Regions from separate parts of the Rhizobium aouanii genome, predicted to be linked through region 2. Evidence: riboswitches for the same ligand, from Rfam matches in the RefSeq annotation. Region 2 holds a riboswitch; each other region holds the start of a gene.

Region 1 (9,766 bases), on a different contig from region 2:
CAAGCTCGCCGATACGGTCGCCTCGCATCTGTCGATCAAGATCACCGAGAAGCAGGAGATGCTGGAGACCACCAGCGTCAAGCAGCGCCTCGAAAAGGCCCTCGGCTTCATGGAAGGCGAGATCTCGGTCCTGCAGGTCGAAAAGCGCATCCGCTCGCGCGTCAAGCGCCAGATGGAGAAGACCCAGCGCGAGTATTACCTCAATGAACAGATGAAGGCGATCCAGAAGGAACTCGGCGACGGCGAGGAAGGCCGCGACGAGATGAGCGAACTGGAAGAGCGCATCTCCAAGACAAAGCTGTCCAAGGAAGCCCGTGAAAAGGCCGATGCGGAGCTGAAGAAGCTGCGCCAGATGAGCCCGATGTCGGCGGAAGCCACCGTCGTGCGCAATTATCTGGACTGGCTGCTCGGCATTCCCTGGGGCAAGAAGTCGAAGATCAAGGCCGATCTCAACAATGCCGAGAAGATCCTCGAAGCCGATCACTTCGGTCTCGACAAGGTCAAGGAGCGCATCGTCGAATATCTGGCCGTGCAGGCCCGTGCCACCAAGATCAAGGGCCCGATCCTCTGCCTCGTCGGTCCTCCGGGTGTCGGCAAGACCTCGCTCGCCCAGTCGATCGCCAAGGCGACCGGCCGTGAGTATGTCCGCATGGCGCTTGGCGGCGTTCGCGACGAAGCCGAAATCCGCGGTCACCGCCGCACCTATATCGGCTCGATGCCCGGCAAGGTCATCCAGTCGATGAAGAAGGCGAAGAAGTCCAACCCGCTCTTCCTGCTCGACGAGATCGACAAGCTCGGCCAGGACTATCGCGGCGATCCGTCCTCGGCCCTGCTCGAAGTGCTCGATCCGGCCCAGAACATGACCTTCATGGACCACTATCTGGAAGTCGAATACGACCTGTCGGATGTGATGTTCATCACGACGGCGAATACGCTGAATATTCCAGCGCCTCTGATGGACCGCATGGAGATCATCCGTATCGCCGGCTACACCGAGGATGAAAAGCGCGAAATCGCCAAGCGGCACCTGCTGCCGAAGGCCATCAAGGAACATGCGTTGCAGCCGGAAGAATTCTCGGTCAGCGACGACGCCCTGATGGCGATCAGCCAGCAATACACCCGCGAAGCCGGCGTCCGCAACTTCGAACGCGAACTGATGAAACTCGCCCGCAAGGCGGTCACCGAGATCATCAAGGGCAAGACGAAGTCCGTTCACGTGACGGCGGCCAACATCTCCGACTATCTGGGCGTCCCGCGCTTCCGCCATGGCGAAGCAGAGGGCGAGGATCAGGTCGGCGTCGTGACCGGTCTTGCCTGGACGGAAGTCGGCGGCGAGCTGCTGACCATCGAAGGCGTGATGATGCCGGGCAAGGGCCGCATGACGGTCACCGGCAATCTGAAGGAAGTCATGAAGGAATCGATCTCGGCAGCGGCTTCCTATGTCCGCTCGCGCGCTGTCGATTTCGGCGTCGAGCCGCCGCGCTTCGACAAGAGCGACATCCACGTGCACGTGCCGGAAGGCGCGACGCCGAAGGATGGCCCCTCGGCCGGCGTCGCCATGGCAACCGCGATCGTCTCGATCATGACCGGCATCCCGGTGGACAGGCATGTGGCCATGACCGGTGAAATCACCCTTCGCGGCCGTGTGCTGCCGATCGGCGGTCTCAAGGAAAAGCTGCTCGCAGCGCTTCGCGGCGGCATCAAGAAGGTGCTGATTCCGGAAGAAAACGCCAAGGATCTGGCGGAGATTCCCGATAACGTGAAGAACAACATGGAGATCATCCCGGTATCCCGCATGGGCGAGGTGATCAAGCATGCGCTGATCCGGCGGCCGGAGCCGATCGAATGGGACGGCACGGTGGAAACGCCGGTCATCGCAACGGTCGAAGGCCTCGATGAGACAGGCGCAACCATAGCGCATTGAGTGGCCTTTGCCACATTTATGCCCAATTGGCCCAAAACACGCAAAAAGGCTGGCGGAAACGCCAGCCTTTTTTGTGAAAACGTCATGTAGACGCTTGCTTTTCCTTGATTTGCAGGGCTTTTGGGTTTTCGGCGGGCCTGATGAAACCTATTCTGCGCCTAGCTTACTTTTGAGTCGTTTCATACCATTTAGAAAGGGGTGGAAACATGAACAAGAATGAACTCGTGTCCGCAGTAGCCGAAAAGGCAGGACTGACGAAGTCTGACGCGGCTTCCGCTGTTGACGCGGTTTTTGACGTTGTCCAGGCTGAACTCAAGAACAAGGGCGACATCCGCCTCGCGGGTTTCGGCAGCTTCACCGTTTCTCATCGTGCCGCATCGAAGGGCCGTAACCCGTCGACGGGCGCTGAAGTCGACATTCCGGCTCGCAACGTGCCGAAATTCACGCCCGGCAAGGGCCTGAAGGACGCCGTCAACGGCTGATCTGAGATTATCCACCAGCCGGAAACGAGACCGGTTGTGCAGGATTTGAGAGGGGTTCGGCTTTGCCGGACCCCTTTGCTTTGGCGAGCCTTGCCGTCGCCCGAGCTTTGATCTACGACGTTTCTGTCCTCAGGGCGGGGTGAAACTCCCCACCGGCGGTAAGGGTTTCGGCTCGAGCCCGCGAGCGCCTTTCCTCGTGTCCAAGCGGGGGAGGGGTCAGCAGATCCGGTGCGATTCCGGAGCCGACGGTTAAAGTCCGGATGGAAGAGAATGAGTGTCGGTCGTGCGAGAGGGTGGGGATCCGCCATGTCGTTCGTGTTCGTGCCTCATGCGTCCTGATTTATGTTGGTCCCTGGTCGCGGATGAAAGACATGAATCAGAATTCCCTTGCAGTCGAGCCGCCCCGCGCCGTTGTCGGCGCCCTCTGGATGGTCCTTGCCGGCATTGCCTTTTCGCTTCTCAACATCGTCACCCAATGGCTGACGATGAAGCTTGCCTTTCCCTCGGCATCGGCTGCCTTCTGGCAATATGGCTTCGCCTTCCTGTTTTCGCTGCCGTTCCTGAAGAGGCTCGGCCTCGCAGCGATGCGCACACACTATCCCTGGCGTCACCTCGCGCGCGTCGCGCTTGCCGCGCTCGGCGTCGAGGCCTGGGTCGCCGGCCTTGCCGCGGTGCCGATCTGGCAGGCGATCGCACTGGTGATGACCTCGCCCTTATTCATCATTCTGGGCGCCCGGCTTTTCCTCGGTGAGCGCGTCGGCCCGGCCCGCTGGGCAGCGACGGCGACGGGTTTCACCGGAGCGATGATCATTCTGCAGCCATGGTCTGATGGTTTTGGCTGGGCGGCTCTCTTGCCTGTGTTTTCGGCGCTGCTGTGGGGCGGCTCGTCGCTGATCACCAAGAGCCTGACGGGCATCGAACGGCCGGAGACGATCACCGTCTGGCTGCTCGTTCTGCTGACGCCGATAAATGGCGGGCTGGCGCTTGCGGCAGGCTTTGCAGTGCCGACGGGCGCAACCCTTGCCCTGTTCCTGCTGGCGGGGCTGCTGACTGCCGTAGCGCAGTATTTGCTGACGCTTGCCTACGCCGCAGCGGATGCCGCCTACGTCCAGCCGTTCGACGATCTGAAACTGCCGTTGAACGTGCTGGCCGGTTGGCTGTTCTTCGGTTATGCGCCGGCGGGCTACCTCTGGCTGGGAGCGGCTCTCATCCTGTCTGCTTCGCTGTTCATCATGCGAAACGAGATGCGCCGGGAGCGCAAACCAGCCTGACGTGATCAGGTGCAAAATGCCGCATCTGTCATGCCTCTGTCATGCCGCGCGCGCAGAAAACTCCTGTTTCGAATGTTCGACACATGGGGGATTTCATGACAATTTCATCGCGCAAGGCAGCGCTTGCTGCCGTGCTTCTCGCATCCGTAGCGTTCCCGGCCGCGGCCGAGCCGGTTTTCAACCGCATCGCTTCCTTCCCGGTCGCAGAGAACCTGCCTGTTGATAGGGACAAGCTTTCGGTGAGTTCCGCCGAGATCATCACCGCGACCGACGACGGCAACACGCTGATCTATAGCGACAGCCCGCTCGGCGCGATCGGCTTTATCGACATTACCGATGCCAAGGCCCCGAAGGCCGGCGGCGCGCTGATGATGGACGGCGAGCCGACTTCGGTCACCTCCAGCGCCGGCAAGGCGCTCGTTGCCGTCAACACCTCCGAAAGCAAGGCCAAGCCCTCGGGCCGTCTCGCCATCGTCGACGTGGCGACCAAGAAGATCGAGAACACTTGCGATCTCGGCGGCCAGCCGGATTCGATCGCCCTCAACAAGGACAAGACGCTCGGCACCATCGCAATCGAAAACGAGCGCGACGAAGACGTCAATGACGGAAAGATCCCGCAGATGCCGGCCGGCGACCTCGTCGTCTTCCAGGTCAAGAACGGCACCGTCGATTGCGGCACTATCAAGCACGTGGCTCTGACCGGGCTTACCGGCGTCGCCCCGGAGGATCCGGAACCGGAATTCGTCGCCTTCAACGGCCTGAACGAGATTGCCCTGACGCTGCAGGAAAACAACGAGATCGTCATCATCGACGCCAATACGGCCGAGGTGAAGACGCATTTTACCGCCGGCAGCGTCGATCTCACCGGCATCGATACCAAGCGTGACGGCGCCCTGAAATTCTCAGGCGAAGCCAAGGGCGTACTGCGCGAGCCCGACGCCGTGAAGTGGCTGGACGACAACCGCCTCGTCGTCGCCAATGAAGGCGACTACCAGGGCGGCTCGCGCGGCTTTACCATTTTCGACAAGACGGGCAAGCTTCTCTACGAATCGGGCGCATCCTTCGAACGCGCCGTCGCCCATATCGGCCACTATCCGGAAAGCCGCTCGGGATCGAAGGGCGTCGAGCCGGAAGGCCTCGAAGCCGCCAAGTTCGGCGACGACCAATACTTCTTCCTGCTTGCTGAGCGCGCCTCGGTCGTCGGCGTCTTTAAGGATACCGGCGCCGATCCAGAACTCGTCCAGCTGCTGCCGTCCGGCATTTCGCCGGAAGGCGCGATCGCCATTCCCGCCCGCAATCTCTTTGCGACCGCCAACGAGGTCGATCTCGGCAAGGACGGCGGCGCGCGCTCGCATGTGATGATCTACGAGCGCTCGGAAGGCGAGAAGGCCTATCCGCAGATCGTCTCCGCCGAGAAGGACGGCAATCCGATCGGCTTCGCAGCCCTTTCGGGTCTCGCCGCCGTTCCGGGCAAGCCGGGCATGCTCTACGCCGTCAGCGACAGCGTTCTCGGCTCGCAGCCGACGATCTACACGATCGATGCCAGCAAGAAGCCGGCCGTCATCACCGACGCCCTCGTCGTCAAACGTGACGGCACCCCGGCCCAGAAGCTCGACATCGAAGGCATTGCGGCTGCCGCCGATGGCTCTTTCTGGCTCGCCTCGGAAGGCTACAGTGAGCGTCTCGTTCCGCACGCCCTCTACAATGTCAATGCCAAAGGCGACATCAAGGCTGAGATCGCCCTGCCGAAGGAGCTCGTCGCCAACGAAATCCGCTACGGCTTCGAAGGCGTGACAATTGTCGGCACCGGCGACGACACCACGCTGTGGATGGCCGTCCAGCGCGAGTGGAGCGACGACGAGAAGGGCTTCGTCAAGCTCGTCTCCTACAATCCGAAGAAGAAGGAATGGGGTGCCGTTCGCTATCCGCTCGACAAGACGGAAAGCGGCTGGGTCGGCCTGTCCGAGATCTCGGTACAGGGCGACAGTGTCTACATCATCGAGCGCGACAACCTCGTCGGCGATGCCGCCAGGCTGAAGAAGCTTTACAAGGTCTGGATTTCGGACCTGAAGCCCGCCAAGCTCGGAGCCGAGCTGCCGGTCGTCAAGAAAACCGAAGCCCATGACTTCCTCGGTGAGCTGAAGTCTGCCACCAACGGCTATGTGCTGGACAAGCTCGAAGGCTTCACTTTCGACGCGTCGGGCAAGCCCTACGCGGTCACCGACAATGACGGCGTCAGCGACTCCTCCGGCGAGACCCTGTTCTTCCCGGTCGACCTGACCGCCACGAACTGAGCTTCTGATAGTTACACGACAGAAAAATGGCCGGGCGACAACCCGGCCATTTTGCCTTTCGGCCATTTGCATTTTGGAATATCGATGGCCTACCAGCGCTGGTGCACATGCGGCGCGATCAGCCGCTCATAGATCTCGCGCGTTGCCGCCATGACATCGGCTGACAGCGGCGCAAGGTCGGCGGCAGCCGCGTTGGCCCTGGCCTGCTCGGCATTGCGGGCGCCGGGGATGACGACGGTGACAGCGTCGCTCATCAGAATCCAGCGGAGCGCGAAGGCAGCCATCGTCGTGCCCTCGGGCACCAGCTTGCGCACCTCTTCCACCGCCTGCAGGCCGGCCTCGAAGGGAACGCCGGCAAAGGTCTCGCCGACATCGAAGGCCTCGCCGTTGCGGTTGAAATTGCGGTGGTCGTCGCTGGCAAAATGTGTGTCCCGGGTGATCTTGCCGGAGAGAAGACCGCTGGCGAGCGGCACACGGGCGATGATCGCCACATTCCTGCGGCGCGCTTCCTGGAAGAAGAGGTGGTCGGGGCGCTGGCGGAAGATGTTGTAGATGATCTGGATGCTGACGACGCCGGGATATTCGATCGCCTTCAGCCCGTCTTCGACCTTTTCGACGCTGACGCCGTAACCCTTGATCTTGCCGGCCTTCTGCAGCGCGTTCAGGCTCTCGAAGATCTCAGGCTGGTAAAGCGCGTCGCGCGGCGGGCAGTGGAGTTGCACGAGGTCGAGGCTGTCGACGGCAAGATTCGCCAGGCTGCGGTCGATAAAGCCTGCGAGATTAGCCTTTGTGTAGCCTTCGGCGACATGCGGGTTGAGGCGGCGGCCGGCCTTGGTGGCAACCATCGGCCGTTCGCTGCCACGCGTCTTCAGCACGTCGGCGATGATCTTTTCCGAGCGGCCGTCGCCATAGACATCCGCCGTATCGATGAATGTCATGCCGGCATCGAGCGCGGCATTCAACGCCGCGCGTCCGTCCGCCTCGCTGATATCACCCCAGGAGCCGCCGATCTGCCATGCGCCGAAGCCGACATTGGTGACGGTGAAGGGCATGCGGCCAAAAGCATGGTGTTTCATGAAAAATCCTCCGTAGGTGATGAAAGGTGTTGGAATTATCAGTCGGGTCAGTCCGCGGCAATTGTCGATCCGGCTTTGATTGGTCGCCCCGATGAAATATCGTTCTGCCACAAGGCTTCAACCGTATGGATGGAAAAGGAAAGATCATGGAGATCAAACCCGTCGGCTCTCGCCCCTCGACGAAGCCACCGGCCGACTATTTCACCGGCGCCGTTCGCCAGGATCCGCTGATGGAAACGCCAGCACCCGCACGGGCCAGGGCGGTCTCCGTCACCTTCGAACCCGGCGCCCGCACGGCCTGGCATACGCATCCGCTCGGCCAGACGCTGATCGTGACATCAGGCAAGGGCCTCGCTCAAAGTTGGGGTGGGGACATCCGCGAGATCCGCGCCGGAGATACCGTCTGGTTCGCGCCGGGCGAAAAACATTGGCATGGTGCTGCCCCGGATACGGCGATGACGCACATCGCCATTCATGAGGCGCTGGACGGCAATCACGTCGACTGGATGGAAAAGGTCAGCGACGAGCAATATTCCGGCAAGGTGTAAAGCTGATCAGAGCCGCTTCAGGCAATAGGAAAAATGTGCATGCGATTCGACCGTCAGGAACTCGAATTGCCAGCCGTAATCCTTGCAGAATTTGGTAACCGCCTCGACGACGCCATAGACGATCGGCTTGACCGTATTGCCGGTGCAGAAATCATGCCCGGCAATGCGCCCCGTCCGCTTCACCTTCTTTTCGCAGAGCAGGAGTTCCTGCCAGGTGAGCTCGAAGGAATGATCGGTATCGATATAGGCCCAGTCGAGGAAATCGTCCTCGAATTCGGCAAGCTTCTCGAGCGATGTGCCCTGCATCAGGTGCAGCCGGCCGGCCTCGATCTCGGCCGCGAAATTTGTGTGGATCGCATCGAGCCCGGAGCTGTAGCGGTCCATCGACCAGGGATCGATGAGGTAGAGCTGCGCCGGGCGGTTCTTTTCCAGGATCTCCGCCGTATATTCGCCGAAGGCTGCTCCCACCTCGACGCCGATGCCGCCGTTCGGAATCCGGTAGAGCAGCTCGCCGCGATCCGGCAGCAGCCGGGCGTTCTCCATATGATGGGCGCTGAGCGGGGTGCGCGGCATGCTCGCCCGGAGCGCCTGCCTTTCTTCACGTGTCTTCATCTCTGATCTCGGGATTGCGGGCGACTGACGGCCCAGATGCGGTTTGACGGGAAGGTAGGAGCAGCCGGCACCGATGACAACCGCATGACAGGAATTTGCTTCTTTCGAACAAACCGCTAAGTTCCATCTGTGAACTGACGAAAAAGCCTCGGGAGGAGCGATTTCATGAGACGCATGTGGCCTGAAGAATTCAACGCCATCATCAGCGGAGCTGAGGAGGTGATGTTGGAAACACCAGCCGAGGCCGGCGAAGCGCCGCTGCAGCGCAAGGCGCTGAAGGCGCGAATCACCATGCAGGATTACGAGCGGATCTGGCCGCTCGCCGAGATGCGCTTCCGGCTTGGCGAAAGAGATGGCAAGGCCATCACGCTGATCACCACCAACCCCCACTATCATCCCTGGCACCCGAAGGACGGCGGCAGCGTCGATTCCGTGTCGGACAGTGGCCGCCATTACAAGACGGATTATCTCGTCGTGCACTTCCTGCTCGACGACGTGAAGGAAACGTCTCCCGCCTGAGGTGCTGAGGCCCGGTGCGGCCGGAAGCCGCACCGGCGTCCTGTGGAAGCCAAGTTGATCCCGACGCTGATGACAACTGCGGCGATATCGCTAAGCTTGGCGAAACATATCCTTACGAAATTGGAGGTTCCCGTGACGGGCAATGTGCTGGATATCCCGGTCAAAACAGTGGATGGTCGTGAGACCACGCTCAACGAATACAAGGGCAGGGTGCTCTTGGTCGTCAATGTCGCCTCGAAATGTGGGCTGACAGTCCAATATGAGGGGCTGGAAAAGCTCTATGGGGAAAAGCGCGAGCGCGGCTTCGTCATCGCCGCCTTTCCCGCCAACGACTTCAAGGGCCAGGAGCCCGGCACCGACGCCGAGATCCTCGATTTCTGCACCAGCACCTACGACGTCACCTTCCCGATCTTCTCGAAGATTTCGGTCAAGGGCGAGGCCCAGCACCCGCTTTACCGGCAATTGACCAAGTCGGGTGTCGCGACGACGGGTGACGGCCCGATGCGCGAACGCCTGAAATCCCACGGGATGACAGGCAGCGATGAGGACGACATCCTCTGGAACTTCGAAAAATTCCTGATCGGCCGCGACGGCAAAGTCGCCGCCCGATTCGCGCCCGATGTGACGGCCGACGATTCGCGGCTGGTTTCGGCGGTGGAGAAGGAATTGGCGAAGGCATGAATTGGTGGGTATGAGCGCCCCGCCAGACGGCAAGGCATGCCCGGCACCCCAAGCACATGGTCACATCTGCGTCAGAGAAAATGAGAAGGCGCATCGGGCGCCGCTCATAAACGAAACGCGGTTCTGGAAAAACGAAAACGTATATTCGTCGCCGCTTTGACCGCTGTCTTTGAAAGACGCGGGGAATCGGCTGATTGTGCTTAAGACGCCGCGCTGGCTGGTTTTCTTGATTTCCAGGCTGCAGGCTGAATTGTCTGCATCGACCGAAAAATTAATCGGCAGATCTGACGGCATTCTGAGAAGATAGGTGCTGGCTTCACGCGCCGGGGTTTCTCCCGAGGTCGTCATCGTCTGGTCCC
Region 2 (9,766 bases):
CCGCCAGCTGTGTGCGTGCCCAAATTCATCAGCGCGACATCGCCGAAGGGTCTTCCTTTCATCGCCGGAAGATATTTGCTTGCCTTGTCCGACAGCGAAAGTTGGCCGGTCACGTCCGCGTAAGAGGTGAGGGTGACTGTAAAAGTTTTGCTGATCGATCCCAGTTCGAACATGGTTGCAGGGGTGACGGGCCTGCCTGCGTCCGTCGACTCGACGCCGTAGTTGAAGATGTGGTTCTGTCCGTCAACGGTGATGGCAACGGCCATGCCCGGAATGCCGTATTTATCCATGACTGGTTTTATCGCGGCGTCCGAGATGGCTTTCAGTTTCAGCTCGTCAGCCGCAAAGCCACTTGTGGAAATGCATGTGGAGACCAATGCGGCCGATAGAATTCCTATCCAATCACGCTTCATTTCTTCATCCTCTAAAAGCAGCTTCATCAACGCAAAGGCGCATGAGGACGGCATTTAACGGCACTGTTTTGCAGCAGCAAACGATGATATCTCGGAGGAGATCCAAGAAAATCTAGGGCTAAGATGGTTCGCCAATTCCTCCCCTTAAATGGCCTGAGAGCTTTCGAAGCATCGGCAAGACATCTCAGCTTCACCCGTGCCGCGATCGAGCTTTGTGTTACCCAGGCGGCTGTCAGCCAGCAGGTCAAAAGCCTGGAGAAGCGATTGGGGGCTGCGCTTTTTCAGCGCCTCCCAAGAGGCTTGAAAATCACCGCAGAAGGCGAAGCTCTTTTGCCGACCTTGACCAATTCCTTCGATCAGATGGCGATTACGCTGGACCGGATTGAAGCCGGGCAGGTTCGGGAATTGCTGTTCCTGGGCGTGGTCGGGACGTTTGCCGTCGGCTGGTTGTTGCCAAGGCTTTCGGATTTTCAACGGCAGCACCCGTTCATCGATGTGCGCATTTCGACAAACAATAATCGCGTCGATATGGCGGCCGAGGGACTGGATTTTGCCATTCGCTTCGGAAGCGGCTCCTGGCACGGCACAGAGGCACTGCGTCTGTTCGACGCTCCGCTCTCTCCTCTGTGCACACCCAAATTGGCCGAGCGTTTAAGGTCGCCTGCAGACCTGGTCGAGGCGACGCTTTTGCGGAGCTACAGGGCGGACGAATGGAGCACGTGGTTCGCGGCAGCGAACGTTCCTCCGGCAGCACAGATAAACGCAGGTATCGTCTTCGACTCTTCGCTGGCGATGATGGAGGCGGCCCTGCAAGGGCTGGGGATCGCTCTGGCGCCGCCGTCGATGTTTTCCAGGCATTTGTCGTCAGGGGCTATAAGACAACCTTTTCCTACGACCATATCGTTGGGGAGCTACTGGCTAACCCGACTTCAATCAAGGCCGCCAACAGCGGCCATGCTCGCATTTTCCGATTGGATGACGTCGCAGATGTCTTCCGCATCTCAGTGACAGTTTCCGGCGAGCCGGAGGCCGAGATCATTCCGACGCTCGATGACTCAGCGTAAGCCTCGTTCCCTCCTCCTGCCATGCCTCTGCCGCTTTGCTTATGCCACGCAGATGCCCGGCACGGCGACCTTCTGGAAGAGGTGCGGGGAGGCGACCGCCGAGGACGGATAGGCCGAGAGCTTCGCTCGAAACTCCGGATGCGAGAATGCCGCACGGAAGTCGGCGGTCGATTCCCAGACGGCATAATTGAGATAAGCAGGACTTTCGCCGATGGCTCGATGCATCTGGGTCGAGATGAAGCCCGGCTGCCGTTTCATGAAGGCGGCATCGGCCTGCCAGGCATCAAGGAAGGCCTGCTCGTCGGCCTTGTCGAGGGTGAAGAGGTTGATGAGGACGATCGCGAAGGCATCGATCGCGATTTGGCGATCGATCGGGAAGGCAGGGTCCATCGGGCGCATGAGCGACTCCATCTGATTTGGTTACATGATGTCAATCTGGTAATATAGATACATATTCAATTTGACACTATGATGTCAATATAGCTATATGGTGACAAATGCGAGAACCCCAACGGACCCCGGCTGGAACAGCTTTGACCGACCTCATTCTGGATCTCTTCCGGCTCAACAACCGGATGATCAACGCGGGCGACAAGCTCGTCGACGGGCTCGGCCTGACCAGCGCCCGCTGGCATGTCCTCGGCACCGTCGTCACAGCAGGCCGGCCACAACCGGTCGCTTGGCTGGCGCGCGACATGGGGGCCAATCGCCAGAACGTCCAGCGCATCGTCAACGATCTGGAAAAGGAAGGGCTTCTGGCATTCCAGCCCAACCCGCATCACCGACGGGCACAGCTCGTCGTGCTGACCGAGAGGGGAAAACAGGCATATGAAACCGCTATGCACCTGCAGGCGCCCTGGGTCGACATGCTCTCGGAAGGGCTTCAGGTCGAGGATCTCAAAACCGCGCATGCCGTCATGAAGGCGCTGCGCAGCAAACTGGAAGGACATGGAGATGTTGAAGAGCAGGCCTGATCGCTATGGCGCAATAGCGGTCTCGATCCACTGGCTGAGCGCGGTTTTGATCCTGGCACTGCTCGGCTCCGGCTTCCGGGCCGCCAACGCCATGGATGCCGCGACCAAGGCAGGGCTGCTGCGTTTCCACATTCCGGTGGCGGTCGTCGTCCTGCTTCTCACGGCTCTTCGCATCGTCTGGTGGTGGCGTTTCGATCGCAAGCCTGCGCCGGTGGCGGCATCGCCTCGCTGGCAGGCGCGCCTGGCGGGCTTTGTTCACGTCGCCTTCTACATCTTCATTCTCGCCATGGTCGCCAGCGGCATCGGGATGATGATCCTCAGCGGGGCTGCTCCCGCCGTCTTCGGGGCAGCCGGCGCCACGCTGCCTGATTTCACCGCCTATCCGCCGCGTGGCCCGCATGGGTTCGGCGCCTTCCTGCTTGTCGGCCTGCTGGTCTTCCATGCCGGCGCCGCGCTCTACCACCAGTTCGTCCGCGGTGACCAGCTGCTGCGGCGGATGTGGTATGGCGGCTGAGATCCAGCCCCGCAGACCGGCGAGCCCGGCAAAGGAGCTGGACCCGTCGGGATGTTTTTCTCGAATGATGTCGCCGTCTGGCGCCGCCCTTGCCTATAAGGGTAGCTGCTTGCCGGCCTGTTCGCTGACCATGTATTCGGCGTACCAGTCCGGCCAGTTCTCGTCGTGTTTGCCGCCGTTTCGCTTCTCGTGTTCGCCGTGCGCGGTCGCCGCGCGGCGCATGGCTGACGCGAGATCGGTCGAGGTGGTGAATGTCGTCCCGTCGGCGTCGATGCGCCCCGGCAGGCGCGTGGTGACCTCCTGGAACAGCCAGCCGTTGCCATCGGGGTCCTTGAAGGAGGCGAAGGAGCGGTAGCTGCGGTGATCGGGATCGCGGCCGGCAATGCGGAGCCGCCCGAACAGATAGGGTTCGTCCTTGCCGGCATAGACGCCGGCTGCGTCATGGAAGACTTCGCTGACCTCGACGCCGCGGGCGATCAAGTCGCGGCGGGCGGCCTCGATGTCGGAGACGATAAGATAGAGCCCCTGGGCGGAGCCGGGGGCTGCGGCGGTGACGTTCTTGCCGAAGATGATCGCGCAGCCGGAGCCCGGCGGGGTAAACTGGATCACACGGAAATCGGCATCATTGGCGAAGTCGGCGTCGAGCCGCCAGCCCAGGCCGTCATAAAAACGTTTGGCGCGGTCGACGTCGGAAACGGGGATGACGACCACTTCGAGCTTGGTGTCGACGGGTTGTGTTCTCGGGGTTTCAATGGGGGTTTCGCTGCGCAGTGCATTGCTCATCTTAAGCTCCTTGGGTTCTGGATGTCTTGAGAATTGCGGACACGTGACGGGCCAAGTTGACCACGGCGCGGTGGGGTCGTCGAATCAATTATTCTGTCTGATTTGGCCGGTATTGGCGGATTCCGCTACGACACACGGCGCGTCGCTCTCGATTCGTGCGGTTGGTGAGGTCATGTCGATCCGATGAGGCGGCGGGGTCGGTTCCCCGCCACCTTCGTCTGTCGTCCTGCGGCTCGTCGAGCCGGCGTGCAGGAAGTTCCTACGCAGCGAGAGCGGCGCGGGTTTTGCCGATCGTCAGAGCCGCCTTTGCTGCCTCGCGCCCTTTCTCGACGAAATGCGCGCGGTAGATCTGCTTGTGGTGTTCGGTTTCCTGATACTGATGCGGCGTCAGCGAAACCGACAGCACCGGCACACCGGTATCCATGCCGGCGCGCATCAGCCCATCGACGACGGCCTGGGCGACGAATTCGTGGCGGTAGATTCCGCCGTCGACGACGAAGGCGGCGGCAACGACAGCGGCATAGCGTCCGGTTGCCGCAAGATCGCGCGACAGCAGCGGCATCTCGAATGCGCCGGGAACATCGAACACATCGATCTGCTCGGGCGGAATAAGCTGATGGAAGCCATCTAGCGCGCGGTCGACGATATCGGCGTGCCAGCTGGCTTTGACGAAGGCATAGCGGGTGGGTGTCATGGTAATCTCCTTTGGCGAACAGACGACACATCACCCAAGGCGATCACGAACGTCCCCGACAGCCGCAAAGGCGGCGGGAACGCACGTTCTCTTTCATCCGGACTATGACCGTCGGCTCAGGCATCTCACCTGATCTGCTGACCCTTCCTGAGAAGGCGCTCGCGGGCTCGCAATCGAAATTGCATACCGCCGGTAGGGACTTGCACCCCGCCCTGAGAACGGCGCGAACAATAGGGGGAAGGTGACGGGCTGGCAATAGGCCGAAATGCTTCGCGACTAATGCTGGATCAGCGCTCCCGACGCGGCGATTTCGCTTGTTCGTCGATCGCAACGGGCAAGCCCTCTTGCGGAGGATGGGCTTGCGCTTACATGCTGTGCGTGAGGACATTCACGTCAGAATAGCACGGCAAGACAGGCTGCGCCGTCTCCACCGGAGACGGGCAGGGCCGTGGAAACCATGGGAGAGAGAGATGCAAGACCCCTTTGTCGTCCACCGCGAGGCGCATATCGCGGCGCCGCCGGCTGCGGTGTTCGCGTTGATGACCGACCCGGAAAAGATCCTGCGCTGGATGGGAACGGAGGCGCAGGTCGAGCCGCAGCCCGGCGGGCTCTATCTCGTCAACGTTACCGGCGCGCGCTTTGCGCGCGGCTCGTTTCGCGAGGTGGTGCCGGTTCATCGCCTTGCCTACAGCTTCGGCTGGGACGGCAGCGAGGTGGTGCCGCCGGGGTCGAGCCTGGTCGAGATCGACCTGATCGAGCAGGGGGGCGGAACGCTGCTGCGGCTCACCCATAGCGGCCTGCCGAGCGCCGAGCAATGCGCCGGCCATGCGGAAGGCTGGGCACATTATCTCGGACGGCTGACAGAGGTTGCCGCCGGTCGCGATCCGGGTCCCGATCCTTTTTACGGCAGGACATGAACAATTTTTTGCGGGCGGCGGGGCATCTCTGAAGCGCTTGCCGTTGCGACAATAGCGGTCGGCGAGCGCTCGGACCAGCCGTGCGGAAGCGCTCCTTTTGCTCCCGCAAACATGAACGCGCAGTTCATCTCCAGTTCAATTTGGCGGTCATAAGGTGTGGACGGCTGGATTGAAATGGAGTTCTCGATGAAGGCACTTTCTATCGCGGCTGCCTTGCTCGCTGGCAGCCTCTCGTTCGGCACAGCGCAGGCGATGCCGATGGGGACAATCAATGTCCAGAGCAATATCACAAAGGTCGACTACGCCTGCGGTCGCGGCTGGCATTTGACGCGCTGGGGCGAATGCCGACGAAACTGGAGACGCCCGCCGCCGGTAGCCTTTTACGGCGGCCCGCCCCGCTGGGGCTGGGAGCGGCGTCACCGGGATTGGGATGGTCCGCGCTGGCGCCATGAGCGGCGTTGGGATCGCGACCGCCGTTGGCGGGATGATGACTAAGGGTCTCGCTTAGTTGTAGATGGACGAAGGCCGGAGCGATTTTTCGCCCGGCCTTTTCTGATGAGACAGCTTCGCGACGCTGACCGGCAGCGTCCTCCTGATTTGTCCGATACGGTCAGATCCTGCTGACGAGCCAGTACTTGTCGTCGATCAGTTCTTCGAGCTCGACCGGATCCTTGACGCCAAATTCGAACCATTCGACGAGTTCCTTCGCCTTGCGGCTGCTCTCCTCCGCCGTCAGCTCGACCTGATATCTTTCGCACCATCGCCGAAGGATCGACGTCAGCAGCGTCATGTCATTCCCATCCAACGGATCTTTCGGCCAGAATATCGTGCCCATCGTACCCCTCAATCACACGATGACGAACGACCCCATAATGGAATCAAAGTCGCGCAAGTTTAAAGTGTTTATTTTTTGTTTTCCACCGCGCTGAATGGTTTTCGACAGCTGATGCGGACGGCTTTTGCGAGGCGACAGGCCGAGTCGCTGGAAACGTCTCCACGATCACCCCGGGGATGTCCTTGCGGACGTCCATGTGGGCGTGCGATGTTAAGCGATGGATCTGCCGTCTCCCCTTGCCTGGTTGGTTGACGAGGCCGGAGCCTCGCCTGGTCCCGAACGGTTTTTGGCCGAGCTCGGGCGCCGGCTGCTGGCCGACGGACTGCCGCTTTCCGGCGGCACGCTGACGCTTTCGGTGCCGCATCCGATCATTGCGCGGCGCACCTGGTTGTGGAGGGCCGAGACCGGTGCTGTCATCGAGGCGCTGGCCTTTGCCGCGGCTCCGCAGAGCGAGGCCGGGCGCGACTGGCTGACCGGGCTCGGGCCGGTATGGGAGGAGCGAATAGGGCCTTCGCAGGATAGTCCCATGCTCGGCTGGGCGGGTATCGACAACCGGGCAGGGGCGGGCGCATTCGCTCCGGTTGAAGCCGACCGGCTGCGCGAGGTCGCGCGTTTTGCCGCCGCGCCGCTCGCAGCGCTCGCGGCGCGGGAGGCGCGGGCAGCCCTGCTCGAAGCGTATCTCGGCCGGCGTAGTGCCGCCCGGGTGCAGGCCGGCGAGCTTGCCCGCGGCACCGGCGAGACCATACGTGCCGCTCTTCTCTGCGCCGATCTGCGCGATTTCACCGCGCTTTCGGAGGTGACGGAGCCGCACGCGATGATCGCGACGCTCGACGCATGGTTCGACCGCGTCGCAGGCGCCGTGCATGCTTTCGGCGGCGAGGTGCTGAAGTTCATGGGCGACGGCGTGCTGGCGATCTTTCCGGTCACGGCTGCGTCGGTCGAGGCAGACGCTGCCCGAGGGGATCGCGAGGCCTGCGAGGCCGCCCTTCGTGCGGTTGCCGCGAGCCGTGCCGGCATGGCCCATCTCGACCAGGTGCGCCAAGCGCAGGGGCTGGCGCCGCTGCCCTTCGGCGCAGCATTGCATTTCGGCGAGATCCTGTGGGGGAATATTGGTGCTGCCGACCGGCTGGACTTTACCGCCATCGGCCCCGCGGTCAATCTGGTCAGCCGGCTGGAAGGGCAGTGCAAGCCGCTCGGCCGAAGCGTGCTGATCTCAGGCGCGGTGGCAGCAAATACGGCGACGATACTGACACCGCTCGGAGAGCACACCTTGCGCGGCATCGCCGACCCTTGCACGGTCTTCACCCTGCCGGAGGATTGAGCCGTCAAAAGGACACTGCCCGATGGTGCCGGATATGTGACGGTTTCTCCCAGCCGCGACTTTGTCTATCCGGGAAATTGCATCCAAAAATCATGATTGTAACACTCCGCTTTTTTGGTTAAAGCCTGTCCGCACATTGGACGGGAGGTTTCAAATATGGCTCGATACAAACGCACATTTTTCTCTGCCCTGGGGCTGTCGGCACTGCTGATGGCAGGGGCCACTTACGCCGATGACGACAAAAAAGTCTCGATCGTGGATGACCGCGGCGTTACGGTGGAAGTCCCGGCACAGCCGAAGCGGATCGCCTCGATTTCCTATTTCGCCGATGACGTCGCCCTGGCGCTCGGTATCAAGCCGGTCGCCAGCACCTATATGACGGCAGGCCGCGAGCCTGCCTTCCTGCTTGGCCTCACCTCTGAGATGAAGCAGATCGGCCAGCGCGCCAAGCCCAATCTCGAGCTTCTCTCCGAGGCGAAGCCGGATCTCATCATTGCGATCCGCCGCTACACGGTCGGCAACGCGGCGCAGCTTCAGAACATCGCACCCTATGTCGCCTACAACATGGAACTGCTCGAAGAGAGCTACAGCGAAACCGCCGCCCTTTCGAAGCTGCTCGGCAAGCCTGAACGCGGCGAGCAACTGAACGCCGATTTCCGCAAGCATCTGGCAGAATTTGCCGCCAAGGCGCCGAAGGATATTCATCCGCGCTTCATGATCATGTGGGGCGGCGCAACGCCTTTCGCTTTCCACACGGAAAACACGTCGGCCTCGATCGTGGCGGCGATTGGCGGCGACAATGTTCCTGGGCCGAAGACCCCGGGCGGCGAGTTCGGCATCGATCTCAGCCTGGAAACGATGCTCGAAAAGGACCCGGAGGTTATCTTCGTCTACGATTCCGGCCCGGATCGTCCGCACGAGAGCAACCCGATCTGGTCGCAGCTGTCTGCGGTGAAGAACAACCGCGTCTTCTATGTCGGCGACCAGTGGGTCGAGACCAATGGCCCGATCGCCCGCCAAATCGTGCTGCGCGAGGCCGCACATTATCTCTATCCCGACACGTTCCCGGCCGTCGACGTCAAGGCGGAAGCCGCCAAGCTGATCCCGGCCGAAGTGCAGAACTAAAGTCGGGACAATATCTGCGATGAGCCCCCGGCAATCCTTCCTGGCCATAGGGCTCATTGTCGTCGCCGCTGTGCTGGCGGCGATGCTCGGGCTGCTCGTTGGCGCCAAGACGCTTTCGGTCGAGACCGTGCTGCGCGTACTGCTGGCGCCTGATGGCAAGATCGACTCCATTCTCGTCTGGACGCTGCGTCTGCCGCGCAGTCTGGCGGCGGCGGCCGGTGGGGCGGGGCTTGCCGTTTCCGGCTACGTGCTGCAGACGTTGACACGCAATCCACTGGCCGATCCCGGCATTACCGGCGTGACCTCGGGGGCGGTTGCGCCGATCGTCTGCTGTTTCGTCTTTCTGCCCTGGCTTTCGCCGGCCTATTATCCCTTTATCGGCCTTGCCGGCGGGCTCGCGGCTGCCTCGGTGACATTCTGGGTGTCGCACGGCGGGCAGGGGCGGCCACTGCAGCTTGCGCTCGGCGGCGTCAGCGTCTCGCTCTTCCTCGGCGCGATCACCACCTATGTGCTTTTACTGACCGGGCCGCAATCGGCATCGCTGCTCTTCTGGCTGGCTGGCGGCTTCCAGGGGCGCACCTGGTCGCATCTTCTTTACATGCTGCCTTGGACGGTCGCCGGCGTCGTCGGGGCGCTGGTTCTGCGGCGCGTGATCGGCATGTTCATGCTGAGCGATCACGCGGCGGCCGGCATGGGCCTGCAGCTCGGCCTATGGAAGCCGCTCATTCTCATTCTTGCCGTCATTCCGGTCGCGGGCGTCGCGCCGATCGCCGGACCGGTCGCTTTCGTCGGTCTTGCCGCTCCTCATATCGCCCGGCTGCTCAAACCGGGCGGCACGGGATGGGAGATCGGGTTGAGTGCCGCTCTCGGCGCGCTGATCGTGACGGTCGCCGATGTTTTTGCGCGTAGCATCGCTATCCCGCGTGAGTTGCCGGTCGGCATCGTCACCGCATTGCTTGGTGGTCCGCTCTTCATCTATCTCGTCCAGCGCGGGCGGCTGAGTCTTGCAGGTGAGGCGCCATGAGCGCCCGTGCGTCGATATCGGCCGGTTCGGCAAGCCTCGGCATGGCCGCCGCGCTTGCCGTATTGGCGGTCCTTTCGCTTGCGGCGGCGGTATTCCTCGGCG
Region 3 (9,766 bases), on a different contig from region 2:
CCGAGGGCGAGCGACGGCTGCAGACGGCGCTTGCAGCCGGTCGTCTTGGGGCGTGGGAGCTGGAGCTATCCTCGATGGCCTTATCAGCCTCGGCCACCTGCAAAGCAGTTTTCGGCCGCAGTCCGGATGAGGATGTCACACGCGACGACCTCATCGCAAGCATCCACCCCGACGACCGGGATCTTGTGCTGCAACGCCTGCGCCGGACGATTGATACCGGACGCGACTATTCGATCGAGCACAGGACGATCTGGCCGGATGGATCACTGCATTGGACCGAGGTCCATGCGCAGCTTTATGCCGACAGATATGGTTCCGCCAGGAAACTCGTCGGCGTCTGTTCCGATACCACCGCCCGCAAGACCATCGAGGAAAATCTGAGGCGGCTCAATGAAAACCTCGAAGAACGTGTGAGGGAACGGACCAAAGAGGTCAACGTCGCTCACCAGACCCTGCTCGAAGAAGCCGCCCAGCGAGAAAAAGCCGAGGAGCAGCTACGCCAATCGCAGAAAATGGAGGCAATCGGCCAGTTGACCGGCGGCGTCGCCCACGACTTCAACAATTTGCTGATGGTCGTTCTTGGAAATCTGGAATTGCTCGGCAAGCACGTTGCCGGAGATGCCAAGGCGACGCGTCTGGTTGACGGGGCAATTCAGGGCGCGCGGCGCGGAGCTGCTCTGACGCAACGGCTGCTGGCTTTTGCCAGGCAGCAGGATCTGCAGGTCAAGCCCGTCAATCTGTCCGAGCTGGTCTCCGGCATGAATGATCTGCTGCGGCGCTCAGTCGGATCCTCGATCAGCATCGAAACCAATCTGCCGACAAGTCTACCGCCGGCCCTGGTTGATGCGAACCAACTCGAATTGGCGCTGCTCAACCTTGCAGTCAATGCCCGCGATGCGATGCCGGACGGAGGGACGCTGTCCATCTCGCTGCGCGAGGAAAAGGTTGCCGGCGATAAGGGTGATCTCGGCGAAGGGCCCTATCTTGTCTTGGCAGTGGTCGACTGCGGCACCGGCATGGACGCGGAGACCCTGAAGAAGGCAGTCGATCCGTTTTTCTCGACCAAGGAACTCGGAAAGGGCACGGGTCTGGGCTTATCGATGATCCATGGACTTGCCGTTCAGCTCAATGGCGCACTTCGTCTGACAAGTGAGCTTGGGGTGGGGACGACCGCGGAATTGTGGCTTCCGGCGACGGCCTGGCGAACCGAGGCGCCGACCGAGTCGGAGGTGGTTGTTGAGCAAGCCGCATCCAGACTGAAGATCCTTCTGGTCGATGACGACGCCTTGATTGCCATGAGTTCGGTCGACATGCTTGAAGATCTCGGCCACGAGGTTGTCGAAGCAAATACCGGCTCGCAGGCGCTGGAACTGATCAGGAGCGGCGAGCATTTCGATCTTGTCATCACCGACTATTCGATGCCCGGCATGACCGGCGCACAGCTCGCCCAGGCCGCGCGGGACATTCGTCCGGCGTTGCCGATCGTGCTGGCGACCGGTTATGCCGATCTTCCCTCTGGCACCGATGTCGACCTTCCGAGATTGGGAAAGCCTTATGATCAGGCTCAGCTCGCTAAGGAAATCGCCAAGGCGATGGCAAGCGAAACGGTTCCGATTCGCAGATCCGGTGGCGACGCAGGTGGTTCAAAGCCTCGCCTGTCCAAGGCCGACGATGTCGGCGATGAAATCGGCGATGGCGCCTGTGTCGTCTAGATCGAAGACCGGCAGGGCCGTATCCGTGACGGTATGATCGGCGGCGACGGCGCAGATATGGGGATCGCTCGGCGCCAGCGGCTCGCGATTGGCAGCCTCCAGGCGGCGGGCCTCGATCTTCGGGATCGGCTCGCGTTTGTAGCCCTCGATCAACACGAGATCGCAAGGGGCGAGACGGGCGAGGATCTCCTCGAATTCAGGTTCGGGGGCACCGCGCAGCTCGTGCATGATGGCGTAGCGGGTGCCGGAGACGATGGTGACCTCATGGGCACCGGCTTGGCGGTGGCGGTAGCTGTCCGCCCCGACCTTGTCGATGTCGAAATCATGATGGGCGTGCTTGATCGTCGAGATCTTGTAGCCGCGGCGGGTGAATTCCGTGACCAGCCGGACGGCGAGGCCTGTCTTGCCCGAGTTCTTCCAGCCGGCGATGCCGAAGATTTTCGGTGCGGTCATGCGCGGAGGGCCTCCAGCCAGCGTTCCGCCTCGACGAGATCATCAGGCGTGTTGATGTTGAAAAAGGGATCGAGCAGGCTGGCGCGGGTCGGATGCAGCGGGAACGCCACTTCCGCAACGTCATGCCGTAACAGGAAGTCGCGCACGCGGCGCTTCTCGTCGGTGGCGATCCAGGCTTCGAGATCGGCGGCCAGCGTCACCGGCCAAAGCCCGAAGACGGGATGGCTGCGGCCCTCGGAGGTGGCAATGGCGATCTGCGACGGGTGCCCGACCGCCGCCGCCAGCCGGGCGACGAGATCGGTCGGGAAGAATGGGCAGTCGACCGAGACCGTGACGACGTGGGTGATTGAGGGAAGGCCGGCGGCATAAACCATCGCCGCATGGATGCCGGCCATTGGTCCGGCCTTGCCGCGAAAACAGTCGGGAACGACAGGCACGTCCTCGGCGACGGCATCGGCATTGACGGCAACGGGCAAAGCCTGCTGCGAGAGGCGGGTCAGCACATGGCGCAGCAGGCTCTCGGCCCCAAGCATCACGCCCGCCTTGTCGCGGCCCATGCGCTGCGAACGGCCGCCGGCCAGCACGACGCCTGCTATATGAGATTTATCCAACGAGAATTCAGCCATCATTCTTCCTCAAACCGGCGCGCGCGGCGCGGATTCCTGCGCAATCGGCGACACACGGCGCTTGGCCTCACGATAGAACGTATAGAGGCCGGAGGCGATGACGATCGCAGCCCCCACGAGCGTCCAGTTGTCAGGCACTTCGGCGAAGAAAAAGAAGCCGAGCACAGAAGAGAAGATCAGGCTGGTATAGCGGAACGGCGCGACGAAAGAGATTTCGCCGGTGCGCATGGCGAGGATGACCGATTGGTAGCCGACGAGCACCAGCACCGAGGCGAGCACGAGATGCCCAAGTGCTGCGGCGCTGACCGGCTGCCAGCCGCCGAGCACCGGAATGAGCAGCGCACCGAAGAATGAGGCTGATATGGCGGTGATGACGGTTATCATCAGCGAGGGGATTTCCGGACTGATGCTCCGAGTGGCGAGATCGCGGCCAGCCGTCGTCAGCACCGCGGCGACGCAGAGGAGGGCGGCGGCGGTGAATCCATCAGGGCCGGGGCGGATGATAATCAGCACGCCGACGAGCCCGACGAGGATCGCCGACCAGCGCCGCCAACCAACCGGCTCGCAGAAGAAGAGCGCCGCACCGAAGGTGACGACCAACGGCAGCGACTGCAGGATCGCCGAGGCATTGGCGATCGGCATCATGCCGAGCGCGGTGATATAGGTGACGGCAGAGAGCGTCTCGCAGATGATCCTGAAGATGATCATCGGCTGCAGCATGATGCGCCAGGAGCGAAGCGCGCCCATTTTCCAGGCGATCAGATAAACGAGCAGGCTGGTGAAGAGGCCGCGCAGGAACATGATTTCGCCGGCGTTCATGTGGGCGATGACCGATTTGGACAGAGCGTCGCTCGCGGAAAAGCCGGCCATTGCCAAGCTCATATAGATGGCGCCCTCAGTGTTGCGTGACCGCGGCATGAAGAGATTCCCGTTACCTGTGCGCTCCTTTTAGTCGCGAAGATGCATGAAGGGAATCGGATGAATGTCACACAAAGCATAAATCGATGATGCGGTGCACAATGGCGTCCACGTCAACGTAAGCGTGGATGCAGGTTTCCGCAAATCCCCGTTTTATAAAGATGAATTCCGATATTTCCGACGTCGCAATCAAGGCGTCGATGAGGACGCGCCGTCGAGCTTCCGGTTCGGCCATAGGCGTTTTTCTCTTCCTGCGCGGGAAACGGGTGGCTGCATCGCCTGATGTTTGAGCATCTCAGATCTCGCAACAACCCCAGGAGAGACCGATATGACACTTCTCAACGACAAGATCGCAATCATCACCGGCGCAAGCTCCGGCATCGGTCGCGCGGCGGCGAAACTCTTTGCGCGGCAAGGCGCCAAGCTCGTGGTCACCGGCCGGCGGCAGGATGCGCTCGATGCCGTCATCGCGGAAATCGAGGCGGAGGGCGGACAGGCCGTCGCCATATCAGGCGATGTCAGGGACGAGGCGCTGCAGGCAAGGCTTACCGAAACGGCGGTCTCGCGCTTCGGCGGGCTCGATATCGCCTTCAACAATGCCGGCATCCTCGGTGAGATGGGGCCGGTTGCCGGCCTGTCGCTGGAGGGTTGGCGCGAGACGATCGAGACCAATCTCACCGCCGCCTTTCTCGGCGCCAAGCACCAGTCGGCGGCGATCGGAAACCGCGGCGGATCGCTGATCTTCACCTCGACTTTCGTCGGCCACACCGCCGGCATGCCTGGTATGGCCGCCTATGCGGCGAGCAAGGCGGGGCTGATCGGCTTCGTGCAGGTGCTCGCCGCCGAACTCGGGAGGCAGAACATCCGCGTCAACGCGCTGCTTCCCGGCGGCACCGACACACCCGCCAGCATCACCAACGCGCCTGATGCCACGCCGGAAGTGCTCGCCTTCGTCGAGGGACTGCATGCGCTGAAACGCATGGCGCAACCCGAAGAGATCGCCAATGCGGCGCTCTTCCTTGCCTCCGACATGTCGAGCTTCGTGACCGGCACGGCGATGCTGGCGGATGGTGGGGTTTCGATCAGCCGGACATAGGGGCAGGAAATGGGGTGTGCTGTGGCAACCGGCCGTGCGCGTCTGCGACTCAGCCACCCGCCCTCGTCCTTCGAGGCTCCGGCCTTTGGCCTGCGCACCTCAGGATGAGGGCTGGTCGGTGTGCCGTGGGGCTTGGCACGCCCTCCCTCCAGCCTCATCCTGAGATGCCCCGCGGGAGCCTCGAAGGACGGGCTGGCCGCTTTGCGCGGATCATGCGACTTCGCGTATGTCTCTTTCCGCCTGGCGTTCGAGATAGGCGACCAGATCCTCGATGGTGACGAGGAGGAGGTTATGGCGTTTGGCGAAAAGGGTGAGTTCGGGGAGGCGGGACATGGTTCCGTCGTCATTGGCGACTTCGCAGATGACGCCGGCTGCGGTCTTGCCGGCGAGGCGGGCGAGATCGACGGCGGCTTCGGTGTGGCCAGGACGGCCGAGCACGCCGCGGGGGTTGGCGCGCAGCGGAAAGATGTGGCCGGGGCGGGCGAAATCGGCGGGTTTTGCGCGGTCGTCAACCAGGGCGCTGACGGTGGCGGCGCGGTCGGCTGCCGAGATGCCGGTCGTGGTGCCCTTGAGATAATCGACCGAGACCGTGAAGGCGGTTTTGTGCGATTCCGTATTGTTGGGCACCATCAGCGGGATATCGAGCGCATCGAGACGCTCGCCTTCGATGGCGACGCAGATGAGACCACGGGCGTGGGTCATCATGAAGGCGATTGTTTCAGCAGTGGCGGCGTCGGCGGCGACCACGATATCGCCCTCGTTTTCCCTGTCCTGATCATCGACGACGACGACCATCTCACCACGAGCAATGGCTGATATGGCATCTTCAATTCTTGCGATAGTCATGCTGTCTGGCCTTTCAAGGGTTATGTCAGCGGGCTGACATGGTCTGCTCGGCTCAATCCGTGAGCGAGCCTTCTTCCCTTGGGCGAACAAACGTCAGCCGACTCCGGGATGGAGTGCGACTGCCCGTGTTGTCCTCTTCCATCCGGACTATACCGTCGGCTCCGGCATCTCACCGGATCTGCTGACCTTCCAGCAATTCAAAGTGCTACAGCGTCCTTTGCGCGTCTGAAAGACACGCGGCGCTGTAGTGCCGGAAGCGCTCGCGGGCTCCAGGATTGCTCCTGATACCGCCGGTGGGGAATTTCACCCCGCCCTGAGAACATTGCAAAGATAGGATTAAAAACAGGCGGATGGCAAGGTCACTCGACCGGGCAAAAATGCAAAGCTGCCCTAACGCCGATGGACACACTGTTCACTCAGAGGCGACGACCATGTCGCCTTCCGCGCTTCGTTGGTGGTTTGATCCTTCCATGCATGTCGTTGTCCCAAAACCACTGCGCATTTTGGGCGACCTGCATCAGGACATGATCAGCCCGCCGTCGACATTGATGGTCTGGCCGGTGATATAGGCGGCGTCATCGCTGGCGAGGAAGGTCACCAGGCCGGCGACGTCTTCGCCGGAGCCTGCCCGTTTCATCGGGATGCCCTCGACCCATTCCTTCATCAGTTCGCCGGGGGCGTAGTTGCCAAGCAGCTTGCCCCAGGCCTGGTCGTTATAGGCCCACATGTCGGTTTCGATGATGCCGGGGCAGAAGGCGTTGACGGTGATCTTTTCGGTCGCGACTTCCTTGGCCAGGCTCTGGGTGATGCCGACGACGCCCATTTTGGAGGCGGCATAATGCGGCGTGTAGATGAAGCCGTCGCGGGCCTGGCCGGAGGCGGTGTTGATGATGCGACCGCCGCGCTTGTGCTTGCGCATTCTTGATATCGCCTCCTGGGCGCAGAGGAAGACGCCCTTGGTGTTGACGGCCATGACCTTGTCCCACTCATTTTCGGTCAGATCCTCGAGGCGGGCAATGGTGATGACGCCGGCATTCTGGATCGAGACGTCGACCGAGCCGAATTCCTTTTCGGCGGTATCGTAGAGGGCGGTGACGCTCGCCTTATCCGTGACGTCGCCGATGAAGGAGACCGCCTTGCCGCCTTCGGCCCGGATCTGTTCGGCAACGCTGTGAACCAGCTCCTCGTTGGCCGAGACGACGAGATTGGCGCCCTCGCGCGCAAAACGTCTGGCGATGGCGGCGCCGATGCCGCGGCTGCCCCCGGTAATGACGACGGTCTTCTGCTCAAAGCGTTTCATGCTCTTTCCTTGTCCATCGATAAACAGCAAATCTCGATGCGACCTACCATGCGATCTTTATTGGAGCTCAACTGGTTGTCGCGAATTCAGGCACTCTTGAGCGCCCTCCGTCCGTTCGATCAGCGCGAAGGGCGGACAGACGACGATATTGCACGCCGTCATGCCCGTTAGTCCCTTCAGCGCCTCGATCTCAGCTAGGGAGGAAGCGAGACCGGTCACTTTCCAGCGGCGGCAATGAGCTTTCTCATCACCAGCAGCAGAAACCGCCGTCGACGAGAAGATCGACGCCGGTCACGAAACTTGCTGCATTCGACAGCAGGAACACCGCCGGACCGACCATCTCGTCGACCGTTGCCATGCGCTGCATCGGCGTCTGCTCTTCGAAGAGCTTGGTCTGGTGGACCATCTCCGGTCGGGTGTTCATGGGCGTTGCCGTGTATCCGGGGGAGATGGTGTTGACGCGAATGCCGCGGTCGACCCATTCCATGGCCAAAGACTTCGACATATGGATGACGCCCGCCTTGGAGGCATTGTAGTGGGCTTGGACCAGCCCCCGGTTCACGATCACGCCGGACATGGAAGCGATGTTGACGATGGAGCCGCGTCCATTCTTCAGCATGGCGCGGGCCTCGGCCTGGCAGGAAAGGAATATGCCTTTGAGGTTGATATCCATCAACGTCTGATATTGGTCCTCCTCCATCTCTTCCGCCGGCTTCGCGTTAGCGATGCCTGCAGCGTTGACTGCAAGCGTCAGCGCGCCGAGATCCGTTTCGGTACGTGCTACGGCATCTGCAAGGGAAGATTTGCTCGTGACATCCGCCGCGATCTGGATCGAGCGGCGGCCGGCGGCGCGAATATGTTCAGCCGTCTTGGCCAGCCCGTCGTCAGTTCGGCGGTCGAGCAGCGCCACGTCGGCGCCGCATTGCGCAAGGCCGATGGCAATGCGCTGACCAATGCCGCTGCCAGCTCCGGTAACGATGGCAACATGGCCGCTGAGATCGAAAAGCTTCGGGGCGTTCAGAGTGATGTCGGACACCGCTCTTCCTTTCTCTGTCTGATTAAATGGTAGCTAGCTCCATGACCGAAACATCATTTGCCTGGTCACGATTGAGAATCCCCGCCTGCTTGCCTTGCGCAAGCACGAGAATGCGATTGGAGACTCCGAGAACCTCTTCGAGGTCCGAACTGACGACGATGACCGCGACGCCCTGTTTGGCAAGATTGACGATGATGTCGTAGATGCCCGCTCGGGCGCCGACGTCGATGCCTCTCGTAGGTTCGTCGAGCACGACGACCTTGGGATCGCGCATCAGCCACTTCGCGATCACGACCTTCTGCTGGTTGCCGCCGGATAGGTCCGAGGCATGTTGTTCAGCACGGCCCTTTACCCCGAACTTGGCAACTGCTTTTTCTGCAAAGGAGCGCTTGACGCGCGGCGTGATCCAACCGCCGCCGAGTTTGTCAAGATTGGCATAGATAATGTTCTCGCTGATCCGGTGCCCGACGATCAGGCCTTGCTCCTTGCGGTCTTCCGGAACCATCACGATACCCTTGGCGATCGCGTCCGCCGGATCGCGCAGCCTGAGTTCCTCGCCTTCCAGCTTGATCGAACCAGCACTGATTGGGTCTGCTCCCGAAATCGCACGCACCAGTTCGGTGCGGCCGGCGCCGACCAATCCGGCGATCCCGAGAATTTCCCCGGCCCGAACCTCGAAGGTAACCTCACGGAACGAGTTGTCCGGCGAGCTCAGCCCGGACACCTGGAGTACCGGACGATCTGTCGGAACCGGCAGGGTAGGGAACAAGCGGTCAAGCGGGCGCCCGACCATGCTCTCGACAATCGTTCGCACCGGGGTCGCGCTGTCTGAGAATTCTTGCACCCGCTCCCCGTCACGAAGAACGACGATCCGGTCGGTTATCTGCTTGATCTCTTCCATACGGTGGGAAATGTAGACGATGCCGACGCCTTCTGACCGAAGCTTCCGAACCTGTTCGAAGAGAGCTTCCGTCTCCGCTCCGCCAAGGGCGGCTGTCGGCTCATCGAGGATCAGGAGCTTTGCGTTGAGAGCCAGCGCCTTGGCGATCTCGATGAGTTGCTGATTTGCCGTGGAAAGGCCGGCGACTGTCCGCGTTGCGGGTATGTGAAGGTTCAAGCGAGCGAGCTGGTCCTGGGCCCGGCGAACCATCTGAGCGCGGTCGACGACGCCGTTCTTCATCGGCCAACGTCCGATGAACACGTTTTCCGCGATCGACAGCTGCGGCAGAAGCTGCAGCTCCTGATGGATCAGGACAACGCCCTTGTCGATCGCTTCCCTTGGTGTGGCCGGGGCATAAGGCTGCCCCAGCCACGTCATTGATCCTTCGGATGGTGTGCGGGACCCGGCGATGATGCCCGATAGCGTTGACTTGCCCGCTCCGTTTTCACCGAGAAGTGCAACCACTTCACCCGGATGGACGTCCAAGCTGACATTCTTCAGAACCTGGAGCGGTCCATACCATTTGGATATGCCCCTCAGGGAAAGAACTGGATCAGTCACGGCACACCTCCTCAAGACCTCGGTTTCATTAGAGCGCCGTGCGTCCTTTCGGACGCACAAAGGACGCTCTAACACTTTGAATCTACGCATCGTGCTTTCCGAAAATCGATTCCGATTTTCGGGCCGATGCGCTAGGGATGGTTGGCGATGAAGCCTGCTACGTTTTCCTTGGTTGTCAGCGTGGCATCCATAAGCTGTACCGGGGGTACCTTTTCACCGGCGACAAGCTTGGCGGCATTTTCGACCGCATCGCGGCCCATCTTCTGCGTCTGCTGTGT

The links. A riboswitch is a leader RNA that binds a small molecule or an ion and turns the genes downstream of it on or off. The one in region 2 is predicted to bind FMN.
Region 1: another riboswitch for FMN. It lies ahead of ribN (riboflavin transporter RibN); the one in region 2 lies ahead of V8P77_RS28355 (6,7-dimethyl-8-ribityllumazine synthase).
Region 3: another riboswitch for FMN. It lies ahead of ribB (3,4-dihydroxy-2-butanone-4-phosphate synthase); the one in region 2 lies ahead of V8P77_RS28355 (6,7-dimethyl-8-ribityllumazine synthase).

Annotation. Positions count from the first base shown of each region.
Region 1 is NZ_JBAMYD010000014.1:95,368-105,133, forward strand. It holds gene lon (endopeptidase La) at 1-1,924, shown strand, start outside; gene hupB (DNA-binding protein HupB) at 2,131-2,406, shown strand; FMN riboswitch at 2,528-2,682, shown strand; gene ribN (riboflavin transporter RibN) at 2,769-3,677, shown strand; gene V8P77_RS23610 (esterase-like activity of phytase family protein) at 3,761-5,971, shown strand; gene V8P77_RS23615 (aldo/keto reductase) at 6,061-7,047, opposite strand; gene V8P77_RS23620 ((R)-mandelonitrile lyase) at 7,194-7,595, shown strand; gene V8P77_RS23625 (class I SAM-dependent methyltransferase) at 7,602-8,207, opposite strand; gene V8P77_RS23630 (hypothetical protein) at 8,373-8,726, shown strand; gene V8P77_RS23635 (glutathione peroxidase) at 8,859-9,407, shown strand; gene V8P77_RS23640 (hypothetical protein) at 9,468-9,766, opposite strand, start outside.
Region 2 is NZ_JBAMYD010000019.1:73,946-83,711, reverse strand. It holds gene ampC (class C beta-lactamase) at 1-413, opposite strand, end outside; gene V8P77_RS28380 (LysR family transcriptional regulator) at 537-1,421, shown strand; gene V8P77_RS28375 (antibiotic biosynthesis monooxygenase family protein) at 1,517-1,876, opposite strand; gene V8P77_RS28370 (MarR family winged helix-turn-helix transcriptional regulator) at 1,975-2,451, shown strand; gene V8P77_RS28365 (cytochrome b) at 2,432-2,965, shown strand; gene V8P77_RS28360 (VOC family protein) at 3,059-3,748, opposite strand; gene V8P77_RS28355 (6,7-dimethyl-8-ribityllumazine synthase) at 4,008-4,442, opposite strand; FMN riboswitch at 4,524-4,666, opposite strand; gene V8P77_RS28350 (SRPBCC family protein) at 4,913-5,359, shown strand; gene V8P77_RS28345 (GCG_CRPN prefix-to-repeats domain-containing protein) at 5,546-5,854, shown strand; gene V8P77_RS28340 (hypothetical protein) at 5,970-6,194, opposite strand; gene V8P77_RS28335 (adenylate/guanylate cyclase domain-containing protein) at 6,412-7,515, shown strand; gene V8P77_RS28330 (ABC transporter substrate-binding protein) at 7,672-8,640, shown strand; gene V8P77_RS28325 (FecCD family ABC transporter permease) at 8,660-9,664, shown strand; gene V8P77_RS28320 (FecCD family ABC transporter permease) at 9,706-9,766, shown strand, end outside.
Region 3 is NZ_JBAMYD010000008.1:29,528-39,293, reverse strand. It holds gene V8P77_RS15335 (ATP-binding protein) at 1-1,712, shown strand, start outside; gene mobB (molybdopterin-guanine dinucleotide biosynthesis protein B) at 1,644-2,165, opposite strand; gene mobA (molybdenum cofactor guanylyltransferase MobA) at 2,162-2,791, opposite strand; gene V8P77_RS15320 (DMT family transporter) at 2,801-3,709, opposite strand; gene V8P77_RS15315 (hypothetical protein) at 3,777-3,944, opposite strand; gene V8P77_RS15310 (SDR family oxidoreductase) at 4,038-4,805, shown strand; gene ribB (3,4-dihydroxy-2-butanone-4-phosphate synthase) at 5,016-5,651, opposite strand; FMN riboswitch at 5,778-5,976, opposite strand; gene V8P77_RS15300 (glucose 1-dehydrogenase) at 6,169-6,951, opposite strand; gene V8P77_RS15295 (SDR family oxidoreductase) at 7,199-7,987, opposite strand; gene V8P77_RS15290 (sugar ABC transporter ATP-binding protein) at 8,010-9,488, opposite strand; gene V8P77_RS15285 (sugar ABC transporter substrate-binding protein) at 9,620-9,766, opposite strand, start outside.